3 regions of the Variovorax sp. 10L426 genome follow, and region 3 is predicted to be linked to each of the others. Evidence: predicted binding sites of a transcription regulator. Region 3 holds the regulator's gene; each other region holds the start of a gene.

Region 1 (6,050 bases), on a different contig from region 3:
CGCCGTTCACGGTCGTACCGCCGCTGTAAGTGTTGGCGCCCGCCAGGGTCAAAGTGCCGGCACCCGTCTTCGTGAGGGCGCCGCCGCTGATGATGCCGCTGAGTTGGGCGTCGTTGCCGTTGGTGTCGAAGGTGCCGCCGCCTGCGCCGATCGTCATCGCGCGCGCGGTGGCGAAGCCGGTGCCGTAGCGCAGTGCGCCGTCGTCGAACGCGAGGCCGCCGCCTGCCGCGCCGAGGTTGTTGTCGGCGTTGACCTGAAGCACGCCGCCGTTCACGGTCGTGCCGCCGCTGTAGGTATTGGCGCCCGTCAGGGTCAGGGTGCCGGCTCCCGTCTTCGTGAGGGCGCCACCGCTGATCACGCCGCCGAGTTGGGCGTCGTTACCGCTGGTGTCGAAGGTGCCGCCGCCCGCGCCCATCGTCACTGCGCGCGCGCTGGCGAAGCCGGCACCGTAGCGCAACGTCGCATTGTCGAGTTGGAGGCCGCCTGTCGCAGCGCCGAGGTTGTTGTCGGCGTTGACCTGAAGCACTCCGCCGTTCACGGTCGTGCCGCCGCTGTAAGTGTTGGCGCCCGCCAGGGTCAGGGTGCCGGCACCTGCCTTCGTGAGGGCGCCGCCGCTGATGACACCACTGAGTGCAGCGTCGTTGCCGTTGGTGTCGAAGGTGCCGCCGCCCGCGCCGATCGTCACTGTGCGTGCACTGGTGAACCCGGCACCGTAGCGCAACGTGGCGTTGTCGAGCGCGAGGCCGCCGGTCGCAGCGCCGAGGTTGTTGTCGGCACTGACCTGAAGCACGCCGCCATTGACGGTCGTTCCGCCGCTGTAAGTGTTGGCGCCCGTCAGCGTCAGGGTCCCGGCGCCGGTCTTGACGAGCGAGCCGCCGGTGGCCGTGATGGCGCTGTTGTATGGATTGCCCGCGCCGTCGGCGAAGGCGACGCCGGTATCGGAGATCACTCCGCCGATCGTGCTGCTGGTGCCCAGCGCACCGACCGTCAAGACCTTGCCGCCGAGCACGACGTTTCCGTTGCCCGAAAGCTCGCCGACGGACATGCCGGTCCCCGCTTCGCTGATGTCGAGAGTGCCGCCAACGCCGTTGGCGATGTTTGCTCCGCTGAGATCGGCGGAGCCCTGCAGGTAAACGTGCCCGCCGTTGTTGGTGATTGTCGCGCTGTCGCCTGTGCTGGTGCCCAGGAAATAGATGCGCGAGTCGGTCCCGTTGACCAGGGTCGAGGCAGCTGCCTTGGCGTCGTCCTGGAAGACGATCACCGCGCCACTCGCTGCGTTGGTGATCGTGGCCGTTCCCGCGCTCGCGCCGTGCGCGAAGGTGACTCCGGAGTTGATACCCACCACATTGGCGCTGACGTGGGTCGTGATTCTCAGGTTGCCCGCGCTGGCGCCGGCTCCGTTGAAATCGAGTTCGCTGTTGTTGTAGATGTCGACCAGGTTGTTGCTCGTGCCCAGGGTGCCCGAGCCTGTCACCTCGACGTTGATGCGGCCAATCTGGTTGGGCAGTCCAAGTTGGGTGGAGCCTGTGAATGCGGTGTTGTTGCTGCTGCTCAACGTCAGGCGTGTCGAAGAGCCAAGGGCAAAGCCGCTGTTCATCAGCGTCAACGTCCCGGCGCCGCTGAAGGTCCCGCTCAAGCTGTTGCCTTGGCTGTCGTTCACGTCGATGGTGCCGCCGTTGCCGCCCACGGCAATGCCTCGCGCCGAACTGAAGGGGGTGCTCGCATTGGGCGGCGCCAGACGCAAGGTGCCGCCATTGAAGGTCAGGCCGGCGTTGGCGCCGGTCGAGCCCAGGTTGCTGTCGGCGGACACCTGCAGCGTTCCGGCATTCAGCACGGTTCCGCCGCTATAGGTGTTGTTGCCACTCAGCGTGAGGATGCCCGTGCCCTGCTGGACGAGACTGCCGCTGCCGGAGACGACCCCCGCGTAGGCGGATGCGGTGGTCCGGTTGAAGACCAACTGGCCGTCGTCCGTCACGTTGCCGGTCAGCGAACCTGTGGCGCCGCCGGTACCGATCTGCAGCGTGCCGCCTGCGTTGATGGTCAGGCTGCCTGTGCCGCCCGCACCGCCGACACCGCCGATGCCGCCTGTTCCGTTGCCGCCCTGGACGCCGCCAACGGTCACGTCGCCGGAGGCATTGACCGTACCGCTGATCGACAGCGTGCCGTTGCCGCCCGCACCGCCCGTACCGCCGGTTCCCCCATTGGCCGTGCTGCCGCCTCCGCCGCCGCCGGACCCGCCGACCGCAATCGCGCCCCCGACATTCAGGGTGGCGCCGGTGCTCACATTGAGGGCGCCGCCCGTGCCGTTCGTGCCGTTGGTTCCCGGTGTCGTGCCTCCGCCTCCACCCCCGCCGCCACCACCACCGCCGATGCCGACGGAGCCGGTGACGTCAGTCGTGCCGGTCAGTGTCAATGGGTTCGGCTGGAGCGAGTCACCGGTCAGTGCGTTGCCGCCGGTCACGCCGGAGCCATTGGCACCGCCGTTGCCGAGTGCGCCTGAGTCTCCGCCGACGACAAAACCACTGCCCCCGCCGCCCGAACCTGCGCCGCCGCCCGCACCGCCGGCGCTGCCGCCCCCTGAGCCGCCACCACCGCCGCCTCCGATGCCACCCGCGCCGCCGTCGCCCGCGTTGGTGCTCGAAACGCCGGCTGTGCCTCCCGTCCCGACAAGCAGATTTGTATCCGCGTGGGCCGAGGGGGTGAGGGCGGCGATTGCCAGGAGGACGGCGGATCCGGCGGCGCCAAAGGCCGCGCCGGCGGCGCTCCCTGTAGCAGAGGTACCGGGGCCGGATGTCCTGGCGAGTTCGGAGACGGCTTGACGGCTTCCCGTCGAGCGATTGAAGACAAGACGATAGATACGGTTCATTCGAGACGACTCTTGGTTCTGGAAAGCCTGAGACATTCCGTAAACAGAAGCGTCTGAGTGTATCTTTTGTTAAATATTAAGTACTAGTGATTTTTGTAAACCGGGAAAGATGCGCACGACGGACGAGGGTCGCAAAAGCATCGATGAACCGATCGGATCGGTCAGGCTGCCCGTTTGCGGAACATGCTCAGGTCGAGCGTCGACTCGTTGCCGAGCCACATTGCGTGCGCGGTGTGATCCATGTAGTCGTCGCCGGTGACGCCATGCACGAACACGTCGAGACCGTTGCGGTGCGCCTCGAGCCATTCGATGACTTCATCGAACTCCGCGGCGTCGAAGGCAATCTGGCAGCTCCAGTGCGGATGCGGGCCCACGAGTCGCTCGTGCACCCGGCCGACCACGACCAACAGGCTGTGCCCGGCATCCACGGCCAGTTGCTTCGCTTGCGCGACCGTCTCCGGGCCGAAATAGATGTGAGCGTGGTATTGCGGGTAGAGGTTTTCGGGGCGGCGAGGCATCGGTGTTCACGCGGGCTGGAGGGTCCCGAGAGCTTACGCCGTGTACCCCGCTTGCGGCCAAAACATGCGGTTGCTGCAAGGCCGGCGAAATGGTGGAATACTGGTTGTTCATACAGTATTTCAGGCGCCGCCATGGCCGACATCATCATCCCCCTTCATGCCATCAAGGGCCGAGGCTCGGCCACGCGTCTTGCGCATCGCTTCGAGCGCGATGCCCGCAACGCCTTCGACGACGGCTGGGGCACGCTCGAAGAGGGCGTGGCCGAGGCCGACACATTGCCGCCGCTCGCGACCGAGGTCCGGTTCGAGGACGTCAAGTCGGTGCTCAGTCACAACGATTCGCCCGATGTTCCTTTCGACCGTTCGCTCAACCCATACAGGGGTTGCGAACACGGCTGCATCTATTGTTTCGCTCGGCCGACGCACAGTTATCTCAATCTCTCGCCGGGCCTCGATTTCGAGACGAGGCTGATCGCCAAGCGCAACATCGTCGAGGTGCTTCGCGCCGAATTGGGTCGCAAGGGCTACAAGCCGAGTCATATCGCGATCGGCACCGCGACCGATTGCTACCAGCCCATCGAGCGCCAGTTCCGGCTCACGCGCTCGGTGATCGAATTGCTGAAGGAGACGCACCATCCGTTCGGCCTGGTCACCAAGTCCAGTGCCGTCGAGCACGATCTCGACCTGATCGCGCCGATGGCTGCCGAGCATTTGGCGGCGGTGTACGTCACCATCACCACGCTCGACGGCGAACTGGCGCGCAAGCTCGAACCGCGCGCCGCCGCGCCGCATCGCCGGCTGCGTACCTTGCGCACGCTCGCCGAAGCGGGTGTTCCGGTGGGCGTGAGCGTTGGTCCGCAGATTCCCTTCGTCACCGAAGACATGGAACAGGTGCTCGAAGCGGCCTGGGATGCCGGTGCGCGTTGCGCTTTCTACACGGTGATCCGGCTGCCGTGGGAAGTCGCGCCGTTGTTCAAGCAATGGCTGGAACTGCACTATCCGCAGCGTGCCGGCCGCATCATGGCGCGCATTCGCGAGATGCGCGGCGGCAAGGACTACGACGCGGATTTCGCGACCCGCATGAAGGGCAGCGGATTGTGGGCCGATCTGATCCGTCAGCGCTTCGAGAAGGCGACGAACCGCATCGGGTTCAACCGCGAGCGCATCGTGCTTGACCTCAGCGCGTTCCGACCACCTGGCGCAGTGGGGCAGGGCAGTCTGTTTTAGGTCCGTCCGCGCCACGCGGCTCGACGCCGCACCAGTCGCCGCCGAGCGCCTTCACGAGAAACACGGAGGTTTGCATCCGCTGGCCGGCGATCTGCGCCGCCTGGCGTTCCGTCGAGAGCACGGCCTGCTGCGCGGTGATCACGTCGAGGAAGGTCGTGGCGCCCCCCTGGTAGCGGGTGGCGGCCATGTCCAGCACCCGGCGCGCGCTTTCAACGGCGGTGAAGGACTGCGTCGATGCACGGTCGAGCGAAGCAAGGCCGGTGATGCCGTCTTCGGCTTCCTGCATCGCGTTGAGGACGACACGGCGGTAGTTGGCCACCGTGACGTCATAGCCGGCGCGTGCGAAATCAACGTTCGACCGGATGCGCCCGCCGTCGAAGATCGTCTGCGTGGCCGACACGCCGAGCGACCACAGCAGGCTTTGCGCATTGAACAGGCTGGAGAGCGTGTTGCTGTCCACGCCGCCCGTGGGCAACAGCATGACACTCGGATAGAACGCCGCCGTGGCAACGCCGATCTGCGCGTTGGCGGCGGCCATGGCGCGTTCAGCCGCTGCAACGTCGGGTCGGCGCTCGAGCGCATCCGAAGGGACGCCGATCGGGATCGCAGGTGGCACGAGCGGCTTCACGTCCGGCGCAATTGAGAACGAAGGCGCCGGCGTTCCGGTCAGCGTGGCGATGGCGTGTTCGAACTGCGAGCGCTGCTTTTTCACGACGTCGACCTGCGCAAGCGTGTTGTCGAGCAGCGCGTGCTGCTGCGCGACGTCCAGGCCGGACACGGCGCCGAGGTCGTGCCGGTCGGTGACGAATTCGAGCGCACGCCGCTGCAACGCGATCGAGCGCGCCAGCACGTCGAGGTCGATGTCGGTCGATCGCAGGTTGTAGTAGGCCGATGCAAGATCCGTCGTGAGCAGCAGCCGGGTGTTCTCCAGATCGGCGGCCGATTGCGCGGCCGACGCCGTGGCCCCCTCGATCGAGCGCTGCACGCGGCCTGCCAGGTCGGCCTCGTAGCTGGCCGCGAAAATCACGCCGAAGTCGTTCTGCACCGTCGAGAAATTCGGCACGGCGTAGTTGGTCAGCGGGCGGTTGGCGGAAATCTTGAATCGTTGGGCTCGCGTGCCGACACCCAGTTGCGGATAACGGCCGGCCTCGTTCCCCGCCAGCGTGGCGCGCGCCTGCGCCAGTTTCGCGCTGGCCACATCCAGTGTCGGACTGTCGGCCAGTGCCTTCTGTTGGAGCGCGTTGAGTTGCGCATCGCCGAAGCGCTCCCACCACGGGCCCTTGTCGGATGCATCGCTCGGGGTGCCTTGCCGCCACGGTTCTTTGAGCTGCCAGCTCACCGGCACGTCGACGGACGGCTTCTTGTAGTCCGGTCCGACGGCGCAACCCGCGAGCGCGGCGACCGCCAGGGCCATCAGCGAGGGCACCCACATCACGCCG
Region 2 (6,050 bases), on a different contig from region 3:
GGCTTCGCCGGGCCGCTGACTGCGCCCCCGGTAGGGGGTGGGCGCCCGGACACAAAGTGCCGGGCAACCTGGGGGCGAGCTAGTCATCCTCTCGTGCGCTTTCCATCGCCTTGTGGTGGCGAGCGACGAAATCGGCATAGGTATCGATCCCGCGCAATTGCAGGATCGAGTTGCGCACGGCGGCCTCGACCAGCACGGCGATGTTGCGGCCGGCCACGACCTGGATGATCACCTTGCGCACCGGAATGCCGAGCACGTCCTGCGTCAGCGGTGCCGACGGCATGCGCTCGTAGTCGCGCTCGAAGCTGTCCCGCCGCACCAGGTGGACGATCAGCTTGAGCCGCATCTTCCGGCGCACGGCCGTCTCGCCGAAGATCGCGCGGATGTCCAGGAGGCCGATTCCGCGCACTTCCAACAGGTTCTGCAACAGTTCCGGGCAGCGGCCTTCCAGCGTGGTCTGGTTGATGCGGTAGAGATCGACCGCGTCATCGGCCACCAGGCCGTTGCCGCGCGAGATCAGTTCCAGGCCGAGCTCGCTTTTTCCGAGCCCGGATTCGCCCGTGATCATCACGCCCAGACCCAGGATGTCCATGAAGACCCCGTGCATCGAGGTCCGCTCGGCGAAATGCTTCGAGAGATAGGCGCGCAGCAGGTCGATCACGAAGGCCGACGACTCGCGCGTAGCGAACAGCGGCAGTTGCGCACGCTCGCAGATCGACAGCAGCGCGTCCGGCGCGGGCTGACCGTCGGCCAGCACGAGCATCGGCGGTTCGAGAGTGACGATGCGCGCGACGCGTCGCACGCAGTCGTCCGGGGTTCCGCGCGTCAGGTAGGCAACCTCGCGGGCGCCGAGGATCTGGACGCGGTACGGATGGATGTAGTTGAGATAGCCCACCAGGTCGGCGGCCGACTGGGCGCGGCTGATGACGTCGGGGTCGAACTGGCGCTCGGACGCGCCCAGTCCGGCAAGCCACTCCCACCGGAGCGACCCGCGGAACTCCTCGAACATCGCGTCGGCGCTGATGACGGTCGGCTTCATGGCCCGGCCCGTCCTGCGCTTGACCGCTTCAGGCGACCTGGGCGGACTGCCATCCTGCGATCAGGGCATGCAGCGCCGCGGCGTCCGTGCTCGACTTGATCTGCTCGCGCAGGTTGGCGTCGCTCAGGAGCTCGGCGATCTCGGAAAGTATTTCGAGGTGTTTCTGGGTTGCCGCTTCGGGCACGAGCAGGAAGATGAGCAAGACCACGGGCTGCTCATCGGGCGCGTCGAACCCGATCGGGTTGGCAAGCTGGAACACGGCGGCCATTGGAGACTTGAGCCCCTTGATGCGGCCGTGCGGGATGGCAACGCCGTGGCCCAGGCCGGTCGAGCCCAGGCGCTCGCGCGCAAAGAGGCTGTCGGTGATGAGGGCGCGGCCGAGGCCATGCAGGTTTTCAAACAGCAGGCCGGCTTCTTCAAAAGCACGCTTCTTGCTGGTGGCGTCGACGCTCACGAGCACTTGAGCGGGCGGCAGGATGGACGCGAGTCGGTTCATGTTGATGCGGGGCGGGGGCGATTATGCACCCACCCCGCAAAAAGCAAAGGGCCGCTCGAAAGCGGCCCGCAAGAGTATTTGCCCGAAGTGTGGAACTACATCACACGCTTGGGCGCTTCGTGATGGTGATCCTGCAGGCGGTCCTTGTGGCGAACGACCTGCCGGTCGAGCTTGTCGACCAGTTCGTCGACAGCAGCGTAGAGATCAGCGTGGCTCGACTCCGCGAACATGTCATTGCCCTTGACGTGAATATTGCACTCGGCTCGTTGCCGGCGTTCCTTTTCCTTTTGCTTTTCCACCGTGAGGATCACCTTGACATCGACGACCTGGTCGAAGTGGCGGGTGATCCGGTCCAGCTTGCTCGTAACGTAGTTGCGCAGGGCGGGGGTGACGTCGAGGTGATGACCGCTGATCGTCAAATTCATGAATGACCTCCTGGAATTGACGGTTGGGGAAATAGCCGCGCCTCTTTGGTAGAGAAGCGTGGCCGGGGAATCAAGGCAGTGGGAGAGAAAGGGAGAGAAGAGAGAGGGAAATGAGAGAGGGAAATGCGGGAAGGTCGGTTCACTATGCCCATGCTGTCATCGAATTGCAATCACTTTGAGGTTGGCCCTTGAGGCAGGCCAATTCACGACGTGGAATCGCTATCGATCTGATAGCACTCGGCGCCCGCAGTACAGGCGTGACCGATCGCATCGACACTCCGTCCGGCATGTCAAGAACGCCCGGGCGACCCCGCCGACGAGAGGGCCGTGAAGGCTTTCAGCGCCAGGCAGCCCGCATGCGGCTGAGGAGATCGATCGTGGCGGCGGGCGGTGGAACGTGCGGCGCCCGCTCGGGTGCCGGCGGCCAGGTTTGCCGATCGAAGCGCTGGGCGTCGGCCGCCGTGATGAAACGCGTGCGCCCCGCGTACAGATGCCGGTCGCCGCGCGCGGCCTGCTGCGTGACGTAGAAGCGCTGGGGCACCAGCAGATGCAGGTGATCGCGCGCGCGGGTCATCGCCACGTAGAGCAACCGCCGCTCCTCCTCGAGTTCTTGCGCGCCCTGGGCCACGTCGGCCGGAATGCAGCCGTCGACCACGTTAAGCACGTGCACCGACGTCCACTCCTGGCCTTTGGCCGAGTGGATGGTGGAAAGGATGAGGTAGTCCTCGTCGAGCAAAGGCGGGCCAGGCCGGTCGCTCGTGGCCTCGGGCGGATCGAGCGTGAGTTCAGTCAGGAACCGCTCGCGCGACGCGTAGCCGGCGGCCAGCCGGGCGAGTTGCTCCACGTCGCCGCGCCGCAGGCCGGCATCGTCATGGAGCCGCTCCAGATGCGGCAGATACCACTCGAGCGCCAGGTCCATGTCCGCCGGCCAGGCCAGCGCGGGGTCGCGCAGCGCCGCGTAGATGCCGGCGAATCGCGCCCACTCGTCTTTCGCGGGCGCCGGCGGTACGAAAGACTGCACGACCGCGCCCGGATCGGACGCCTCGGCCATCGCGTCGAGCAAGCGCGTGGAGGTCACGGGACCGATGCCCGGAATCAGCTGCGTGACGCGGAAGCCCGCCATGCGCCCGCGCGGGTTCTGCGCGAAACGCAGCACGGCGAGCATGTCCTTGACGTGCGCGGCTTCGAGAAACTTGAGGCCGCCATACTTGACGAAGGGAATGTTGCGCCGCGCCAATTCCAGTTCGAGCGCCGCGCTGTGCGTCGACGTCCGGAACAACACGGCCTGCGATTTCAGCGCCAGCCCGCCCTCACGGTGCGCGAGCACGCGGTCGGCCACCCACCGCGCCTGCTCGGCCTCGTCGGGCACCAGCACGAGTTGGGGCCGTCCGGCCGAGGGCTTGTCCGTCCAGAGCGTCTTGGCGTGTCGTTCCGCGGCCGCGGCGATGACTGCGTTGGACACGTCCAGGATCGGCTGCGTCGACCGGTAATTGCGTTCGAGCGTGACGATGCGCGCCGACTGGCTGAAGTGCTGCGGAAAGTCGAGGATGTTGCGCACGGTCGCGCCGCGGAACGCGTAGATCGACTGCGCGTCATCCCCCACGACCGTCACGCCGCGGCCATCGGGCTTGAGCGAACGCAGAATGGCGGCCTGCAGCAGATTCGTATCCTGGTATTCGTCGACCAGCACATGGTCGAAGCGCTCGCCGACCTGCCGGGCCAGGGTCGGCTCGCCCATCATCTCGGCCCAATAAAGCAGCAAGTCGTCGTAATCCAGCACATGCTGTTGCTGCTTGGCCTCGACATACGCGCCGAACAGCCGCTTGAGTTCGGCTTCCCATTCGGCACACCAGGGAAAGGCCTGCTTGAGCACGTCTGCCAGCGGCGCACAAGTATTGACCGTGCGCGAGTAGATCGACAGGCACGTGCCTTTCATCGGAAATCGCCGCGCCGTCGTGGACAGTCCGATGTCGTTGCGCACCAGGCCCATCAGGTCTTCCGCGTCGCCACGATCGTGGATCGTGAAGTTCTCGTCGAGCCCGATCTGCGCGGCGTATTCGCGCAAGAGCCGTGCGCCGACGCCATGGAAGGTGCCCGCCCAGGGCAGCGCCGGCGGCGCATCGGAGGCCAGCCCCAGCACGCGGACCACCACCTGCCCGGCGCGGCGCGCCATTTCCTGCGCCGCCCGGCGCGAGAACGTCAGCAGCAGAATGCGTTGCGGATCGGTGCCGCTGGCGATCAGGTGCGCCACACGGTGCGCGAGGGTGCTGGTCTTGCCGGAGCCTGCCCCTGCGATCACGAGCAGGGGCCGCTCGTCTTCCGGCGTTCCGCCGATGGCGGCATCGAGCCCATGCTGCACCGCCGCACGTTGCTCGTCGTTGAGTTGTGCGAGCGCCGCGGCAAGGCGCTCCGCCGGATTCTTGGATACGGGTGTCGCAACACTGTGCATCGCTGCAACTGTACTGGATGTCCATCCAGATGAAGACATGATCCCGACAGGCCCGAATGACATAATCGCGCCTCGCTGCAAACCGGAGAAACCACCTTGGAAATCGTCCCGTCTCGGCAGCTTTCACTTCCCTTCTGACGCGCCGTGGACGAGGGAATTGAAAGCGCCCCATCCCCTCGCCCCCACCGCCAGACATTTCAGGAAGTGAGCCATGCTCAACATCTTCACGCTCGCCAACGGCCGCCTCGTCCAGGAAGAGATCGAGGCCCTCGAAGAGCTGTCCAAGTTCCAGCCGATCTGGGTCGACCTCGAGTCGCCGTCCGTCGAGGAAAAGCGCTGGGTCAAGCAGTACTACGGCTTGTCCATCCCGGAAGACGCGATGGACGAAGACATCGAGGAGTCGGCGCGCTTCTATGAGGAAGACAACGGCGAACTTCACATTCGCAGCGACTTCCTGATCGACGACGACGAAAACCCCCGTTCGGTCCGCGTCGCCTTCATCCTCAACCAGCACAACACCGAACTGCGCAGCCGCGGCGTGCTGTTCTCGATTCACGACGAGGACGTTCCGGTATTCCGCCTGGTGCGCATGCGCGCGCGCCGCGCCCCGGGATTGATCGAGGACGCGAAGGAAGTGCTGCTGAAGCTGTTCGACGCCGACGCCGAATACTCCGCCGACACGCTCGAGAACATCTACGACGAGCTGGAGTCCGCCGGCAAGAAGGTGCTGTCGGGCAACGTGAGCGACGAACTGGCCGGCGAGGTGCTCGGCCTCATCGCGCGACAGGAAGACTTGAACAGCCGCATCCGCCGCAACGTGATGGACACGCGCCGCGCCGTGAGCTTCATGATGCGCAGCCGCATGCTCAATGCCGAGCAGTTCGAAGAGGCCCGGCAGATTCTTCGCGACATCGAGTCGCTCGACAGCCACACGGCCTTCCTCTTCGACAAGATCAACTTCCTGATGGATGCGACCGTCGGTTTCATCAACATCAACCAGAACAAGACCATCAAGATCTTCTCGGTCGCGAGCGTGGCGCTGCTGCCGCCGACCTTGATCGCCAGCGTCTACGGCATGAACTTCAAGTTCATGCCCGAACTCGACCTGACTTACGGATACGCCTACGCGATCGTGCTGATGGTCGCGAGCGCGCTGGTGCCCATGTGGTACTTCCGCCGGCGGGGCTGGTTGAAATAGCCCACCCCCGTTGCTTGCTCACTTCGTGTAGCCGCCTCCCCCTCAAGGGGGCGCACCCGGCGGCCCGGCGAAGCCGGTTCCTCGGGTGCTCTGGAACGGGAAACGGGGTGGTGCTTACTCCTGTGAGAGCGTCGCGAGCCAGGTGCTGACCAGGGCAAGGCTATAGCGGCTCGCCACCGCCGAGACGAAGCGCGTGAAATCGCCGTGAGCCTCGTCGTCGGCACGATCCGAAATCGTCCGCACCGCGGCGAAGGGCACGCCGAAGTCGTGGCACACCTGCGCCACCGCCGCGCCCTCCATCTCCACCGCGAGCGCATCGGGCAGCGCGCGGCGCAACGCGTCGCTTTCGGCGGCGGTCGACACGAATCGGTCGCCGCTCACCAGCAGGCCGCGATGCACCTTCGGTGCAGTCAGGTCGAAGTCCTCGGCGACTTTCTGGCCCA
Region 3 (6,050 bases):
GCGGCGTACCAGGAGCTTCTGCTGCTGTATTCGCTCGCGAAGGAAGTGATCGAGCCGGACGTCGTGCCGCCGTCCCTGGCCACGCCGCAAGCATTCGCCGATACCTATGGGCACGAAGGCGAGCCGACGGCGACTGCGCTGCTCGGTCCCGAAACGGAGCCTCCTGTCATGAAGGAAGGTCCTGTCTTGCCGCCTTCGATCTACGGGTCGATCGACGACCGGCTGCACCATGACACGGTATTGGTCCCGGATGCACCGCCGACGCTGCCGGCAGAGGTCGAAACGCCGGCGCCGCCGGCCGAGAGACCTCCGCTCGAAATGGATTTCGCCGAATTCGACAAGACGGCCTACGAAACGATGCCAACGCCGCTCGAAAAACCCAAGCCGCCGCCCGCGCCTTCGACCGACCCTCACGTCATCGACTTCGAACTCTTCGACCCGAGCACCGAGGCGGAGATCGCCCCGCGGCCGATCAAGCGCTGAATACCGGGGCGCGACGCTGCGCCCTTTCGACCGTGACGCTGAGCGCCATGGCAACGAGCATCGTCGCGAACCCAACCCAATTCATCCAGGCGGCTGCCTCGTTGGCGAGGAGCCAGCCTCCGGCCGCGGCGCCGATGGCCTGTCCGATGTAGATCCCGGAACTGTTCAGTGCAACCGAGCCCGGCGCCAGCGAAGGAGCGAGCGATACCAGTCGCGCCTGTTGCGCTGAGTTGGTCGCAAAGCAGCCCAATCCCCACGGTGTCAGCAGGAGTGCCAGCCACGCGAGCGTGACGCCAAGCGGCCAGAGCAGCAAGCTCAGCGCGATCAAGGCCGTCGTGAACAAGACCATGCGAGGTGCTCCCACGCGATCGATGTACCGGCTTACAACCACGTTGCCCACGACGCCGCAAGCGCCGAACCAGGCCCACACGAGGCCCAGTTCCGTGGCATTCGCACCCAACTGCTGCTTGAGCACCGGCGCGAAGTAGCTGAACAGCACAAATTGCCCGGAGCCCTGCAGGGCGGTCACGCACACCACGCCCATCAGCAATGGGCTCTTGAGCACCCGGCCCCAGGATTCGCGCGACAGCGCGGCGGGCCGGATTCCGGAGGGCAGCTGGCGCCAGATCCAGACAGCACTCACGACCGACAACAGCGCGATCAGCATGAATGCCGCCCGCCATCCGAAGTGGCCCCCGATCAGCGCGCCGATCGGAAGGCCCAGCACGGACGCCATGGACCATCCAAGAAAGACGAAGGTGACGGCGCGCCCACGTTCCTCGGCCGGCACCAGCAGGCCTACGCAGGCCGCTGCTTGCGGCGTGAAGATGGCCGGCGACACCACCGTCAACATCCGGACGAAGAGCAGTCCGCTGAAATTCGGCATCAGCGTTGCAACCAGGTGCCCGCAGGCGTACCACAGCATCGTGCAGGTCAGCAGCACACGGCGGTCCCAGCCCGCGACCACGGCGGCAAGCAACGGGGCTCCGAGGCACATCACGACCGCTGCTGCGGTGATCAACTGACCTGCCGTTGCAGCACTGACCTGCAGTGACCCACTGAGTTCGTTGAGCGTGCCGGGCACGACCATCACGCCCGTACCGATCACGAAATTGCCGGCCAGCAGGGCCCATAGGGCGGCTGGCGGCGCAGGTTGTCTCAACGGCGGACCTGCAGCGCGCCGGGATTCACGATATTGGTCGGATTGCCCTTGATGAAGCTGACGACGTTGTCGAAGGCCTGCCCGAAATACAGTTCGTAGCTGTCTTGCTCGACATAGCCGATGTGCGGGGTGCAGATGCAGTTTTCGAGCCGGAGCAGGGCGTGGCCTTGCAGCGGTGGTTCGCTCTCGAAGACGTCGATGGCGGCCAAACCGGGCCGACCACGATTGAGGGCGGCAAGGAGGGCGTCCTGCTCCACAAGTTCTGCGCGCGAGGTGTTCACGAACAAGGCTGTCGGCTTCATGCGCGAGAGGTCTTCGAGCGTCACGAGGCCGCGGGTCTCTTCCGTCAGCCTCAGGTGGACCGACAACACATCGGCTGCGGCGAAGAAGGTCTCACGGTCCGGCGCCACCTGGAAACCATCGGACCGTGCCTTCGCGCAGCTTTGCTCGCGGCCCCAGATCACCACCTGCATGCCAAAGGCCTGGCCATAGCGCGCGACCAGTTGCCCGATGCGGCCGTATCCCCAGATACAGAGGGTCTTGCCCTTGAGCACCGAGCCCAGCCCGAAATTCGACGGCATCGACGCCGACTTGAGGCCCGACTGCTGCCAGGCGCCATGCTTCAGGTTGCTGATGTATTGAGGCAACCGGCGCATGGCGGCCATGATCAGCGCCCACGTCAGTTCGGCTGGCGCCAGTGGCGAGCCTGTGCCTTCGGCCACGGCGATGCCAAACTCCGAACAGGCGTTCACGTCGATGTGACTCCCGGCCCGGCCCGTCTGGGAAATGAGCCTGAGCTTGGGCAGCTTTTCGATCAGCTGCCTGGAAATCTGGGTGCGCTCGCGGATCAACACGATCACTTCGGCGTCCTTGAGGCGCACCGAGAGCTGACCAATGCCCTTGACCGTGTTGGTGTAGACCTTGGCAGCATAGGCGTCGAGCTTGGCAGCGCACTGCAGCTTGCGCACCGCGTCCTGGTAGTCGTCGAGGATCACAATGTTCATGGCGTGCCATTGTGCCTCGCACCACAGGCATGCTGTGTCGGCGCGTTGCTCAGCCTTCGCTCATCTCGAACAATTTTGCGGCGCTACCGGGGGGCCGTCGTCGCCGTGGGTCGAGACGAGCGCCTCGGACCACGGTCTTGCGCTTTCAATGCAAGTGGGCGCGATGAGCCGACGCATCGGCCGCTTCAAGTGCAACCAGCCTGTCGAGCTCGGCGCATACGTCGGCCATGCGACCTGAAATCACGACGCGGCTCGGATGCCGACCGGGTTGCTGAGCATCGACCATGCGCACGACACGCAGCGGCCGCGCGGCGGCAGGCGCATCGGCCCGGGTTGCCGGGCTCTGGCGCGACCCGCAACTCGGGCGAACACCCACATACCGCAGGCCCGACGTGCTGATGTGGCCTGAACGGCGTGATGGCATCCACCGGTTGGCCAATGTCTGCAAAGGCGTGATCAGGTCGACGATGCTAAGAAGAGCGATTCCCATGTGAACTCCAGAAAGGTCAGAGATTGAACACAGGCAGGATTGCTTTCATCGGCCTCGACAGGGTGATGGCTCTATGCCATACGCCCGCCACCTGTCGCGGCCGTCAATGAGGCGAAAGCGGTTGCAACCGTGTTCGCTTGCCAGAGTGGGCTACATCAGCATCGTGTTGCGGATCAGCCCGACGGCGAGGCCTTCGATTTCGAAGGGCTCGCCGGGCTGGACGATGATGGTCGGGTAGTCGGGGTTTTCGGCGTGAAGCTCGATGACCTGTTTGTTGCGCTTGAGCCGCTTGACCGTGACCTCATCGCCCAGGCGGGCGACCACGATCTGGCCATTGCGGGCCTCCTTGGTGGCCTGGACCGCGAGCAGGTCGCCATCCATGATGCCGGCGTCGCGCATGGACATGCCTCGCACCTTGAGCAGGTAGTCGGGCTGGCGCTGGAACAGCGTGTTTTCGACGTAGTAGGTTTGATCGACGTGTTCCTGCGCCAGGATCGGCGAACCGGCTGCCACGCGGCCGATCAGCGGGAGAGCGAGTTGCGCCATGCCGGGCAGGGACAGTGAAAACTGATTGTTTCGAGATTCATTGAGCGCGCGCAACGCATCGCCCTTGAGGCGAATACCACGCGAAGTGCCGCTCACGAGCTCGATCACGCCCTTGCGCGCCAGCGCCTGGAGGTGCTCTTCCGCGGCATTGGCAGACTTGAAGCCCAGCTCTGTGGCGATCTCGGCACGCGTGGGTGGCGCTCCGGTGCGCGCGATGGCGCTTTGGATCAAGTCCAGAATCTGCTGCTGACGGGCGGTAAGCTTGACTGCAAACTGCATGGTGGCTCCTCAGGGAACTGGCTGAATATCCAGTACCTGTATTTTTAACCAGTTTTCGGTGGTTGGCAAGCAATGGACGAAATCAATCAAGGCGACAAGCGCAAGGTCATCGTGCTTGGCACGGGCGGGACGATTGCAGGCCGTGCCAAGTCCTCTGATGACAACATTGGCTACACCGCCGGCCAGGTCGGCGTGGAGGAATTGCTGGGCGGCATCGATGCGCCGCCTGGTGTCGTCCTGTTGGCGGAGCAGGTCGCCCAGGTCGACAGCAAGGACATGACCTTCGCCATCTGGCAGAAGCTGGCACTGCGGTGCGCGCACTGGCTGGCTCAGCCCGACGTGGCGGGTCTCGTCATCACGCACGGGACCGATACGCTGGAAGAGACGGCGTTCTTTCTTCATTCGGTTCTGGCACCCTCGAAGCCAGTGGTGCTCACGTGTGCGATGCGTCCCGCCACGGCGCTGGCGCCCGATGGGCCACAGAACGTGCGGGATGCCATCGTCGTTGCCGCGACACCGGGCGCGAGCGGCGTCGTGGTCGTGTGCGCGGGGACGTTGCACAGTGCGCTCGATGTTCAGAAGGTGCATACCTACAGGCTGGACGCCTTCGACTCCGGCGATGCCGGACCGCTGGGTTACGTCGAGGAGGGAAGCGTCAGGATCGTGAGGTGCTGGCCGTCTGCCGTGCCCGATGCGCAGCATGTTTTCGATCGTGTAGCCGTCATCAGCGAATGGCCACGCGTCGAGATTCTCTTGAGTCACGCCGAGGCGCGCGGCAGCATTGTCGATGCGCTGCTGCGGGAGCGCGAAGCGGGCTCCGCTGAGCCGCTGCAAGGTCTTGTGTTGGCCGCGACGGGAAACGGAACCTTGCATCACGCGCTGGAGGCCGCGGCGTTGCGGGCTCAGGCGGCAGGGGTGGCTGTGGTTCGTGCGACGCGTTGTTCCCAAGGTCGCATCTTGCCGAGGCAGAGTGAGCTTCTTCGGGATGCGGGCGCGCTGACGCCGGTCAAGGCGCGCATCGAACTCATGCTGGAACTGCTGGCCGGTCGGCCAGCAGACCGATGATCAGCTGGTCAATGCGGCAAGCGCGCGTAGAGTGATGTCGTCAACCGTTCCGACGCCGCTGATCGAACGGTACTTGGGCGCAGCGGCCGGTTCGGCCTTGGACCACTGGGAGTAGTAGTCGACCAGCGGCCGCGTCTGCTGGCTGTAAACCTCGAGTCGCTTGCGAACGGTCTCTTCCTTATCGTCTTCGCGCTGGATCAGGTCTTCGCCCGTCAGGTCGTCTTTGCCTTCGACCTTCGGCGGATTGAACTTCACGTGATAGGTGCGCCCGGACGCCGGATGTGAACGACGACCGCTCATGCGTTCGACGATGTCGGAGAAGGGGACGTCGATTTCAAGCACGTAGTCGAGCTTGACGCCGGCCGAACGCATCGCCTCGGCCTGGGGGATGGTGCGCGGAAAGCCGTCGAACAGGAATCCCTGCGTGCAATCCGGCTGCGCGATGCGTTCCTTGACGAGGTTGATGATCAGGTCATCGCTCACCAAGGCGCCCGATGCCATGATCGACTGCGCTTGCAGGCCGAGCGGCGTACCGGCCTTGACAGCGGCGCGCAACATGTCGCCGGTCGAGATTTGGGGGATTCCGTACCTCTGGCAAATGAAGGCCGCTTGCGTGCCTTTGCCCGCCCCGGGGGCGCCCAACAATATCAGTCTCATGGTGTCCTCGGAAGGTTCTTTGAATTTGTGTCGCGCCATGCGGCCCTCAAGGGAATTCGCAGGCGGAGATGGCGTCGAGGATAGCACGCGCTACCCGACCGCCCCGAAGTCAGTCGGCGGCGAGAAGGGCGCGAACGCGCGCCAGATCTTCCGGCGTATCGATCCCCGGACCCGGGGCATCCGAGGTGATGTGGACCGCGATCCTGTAGCCATGCCAAAGGGCTCGAAGCTGTTCGAGCGCTTCGGTGGCTTCGACAGGCGCCGGCGGAAGACCGGGAAACTGCCGGACGAAGCTGGCGCGATAGCCGTAGATTCCGATGTGCCGCAGCGCAGGCGGAGCGGTCGGCAGCGCCTTCGGGCCATG

The links. The regulator LexA, encoded in region 3, represses DNA repair genes until DNA is damaged. The targets are predictions, from matches to a motif close to ACTGTATNNNNATACAGT.
Region 1: AC1DHL_RS14605 (PA0069 family radical SAM protein) is a predicted target of LexA. The motif match lies at 3,484-3,501, and genes of this name have one in related genera.
Region 2: AC1DHL_RS29015 (ATP-dependent helicase) is a predicted target of LexA. The motif match lies at 4,422-4,439, and genes of this name have one in related genera.

The regions. Positions count from the first base shown of each region.
Region 1 covers NZ_JBFTJF010000009.1:32,288-38,337, reverse strand. The annotation lists gene AC1DHL_RS14615 (autotransporter-associated beta strand repeat-containing protein) at 1-2,866, opposite strand, end outside; gene AC1DHL_RS14610 (DOPA 4,5-dioxygenase family protein) at 3,028-3,384, opposite strand; gene AC1DHL_RS14605 (PA0069 family radical SAM protein) at 3,517-4,611, shown strand; gene AC1DHL_RS14600 (efflux transporter outer membrane subunit) at 4,562-6,043, opposite strand; gene AC1DHL_RS14595 (efflux RND transporter periplasmic adaptor subunit) at 6,043-6,050, opposite strand, start outside.
Region 2 covers NZ_JBFTJF010000036.1:7,983-14,032, reverse strand. The annotation lists gene hprK (HPr(Ser) kinase/phosphatase) at 80-1,039, opposite strand; gene AC1DHL_RS29025 (PTS sugar transporter subunit IIA) at 1,068-1,535, opposite strand; gene hpf (ribosome hibernation-promoting factor, HPF/YfiA family) at 1,631-1,960, opposite strand; gene AC1DHL_RS29015 (ATP-dependent helicase) at 2,298-4,409, opposite strand; gene corA (magnesium/cobalt transporter CorA) at 4,621-5,607, shown strand; gene AC1DHL_RS29005 (5'-methylthioadenosine/adenosylhomocysteine nucleosidase) at 5,722-6,050, opposite strand, start outside.
Region 3 covers NZ_JBFTJF010000003.1:361,884-367,933, forward strand. The annotation lists gene AC1DHL_RS06315 (tetratricopeptide repeat protein) at 1-483, shown strand, start outside; gene AC1DHL_RS06320 (MFS transporter) at 473-1,645, opposite strand; gene AC1DHL_RS06325 (D-2-hydroxyacid dehydrogenase family protein) at 1,642-2,649, opposite strand; gene AC1DHL_RS06330 (hypothetical protein) at 2,795-3,139, opposite strand; gene lexA (transcriptional repressor LexA) at 3,290-3,964, opposite strand; gene AC1DHL_RS06340 (asparaginase) at 4,037-5,029, shown strand; gene adk (adenylate kinase) at 5,030-5,686, opposite strand; gene kdsB (3-deoxy-manno-octulosonate cytidylyltransferase) at 5,796-6,050, opposite strand, start outside.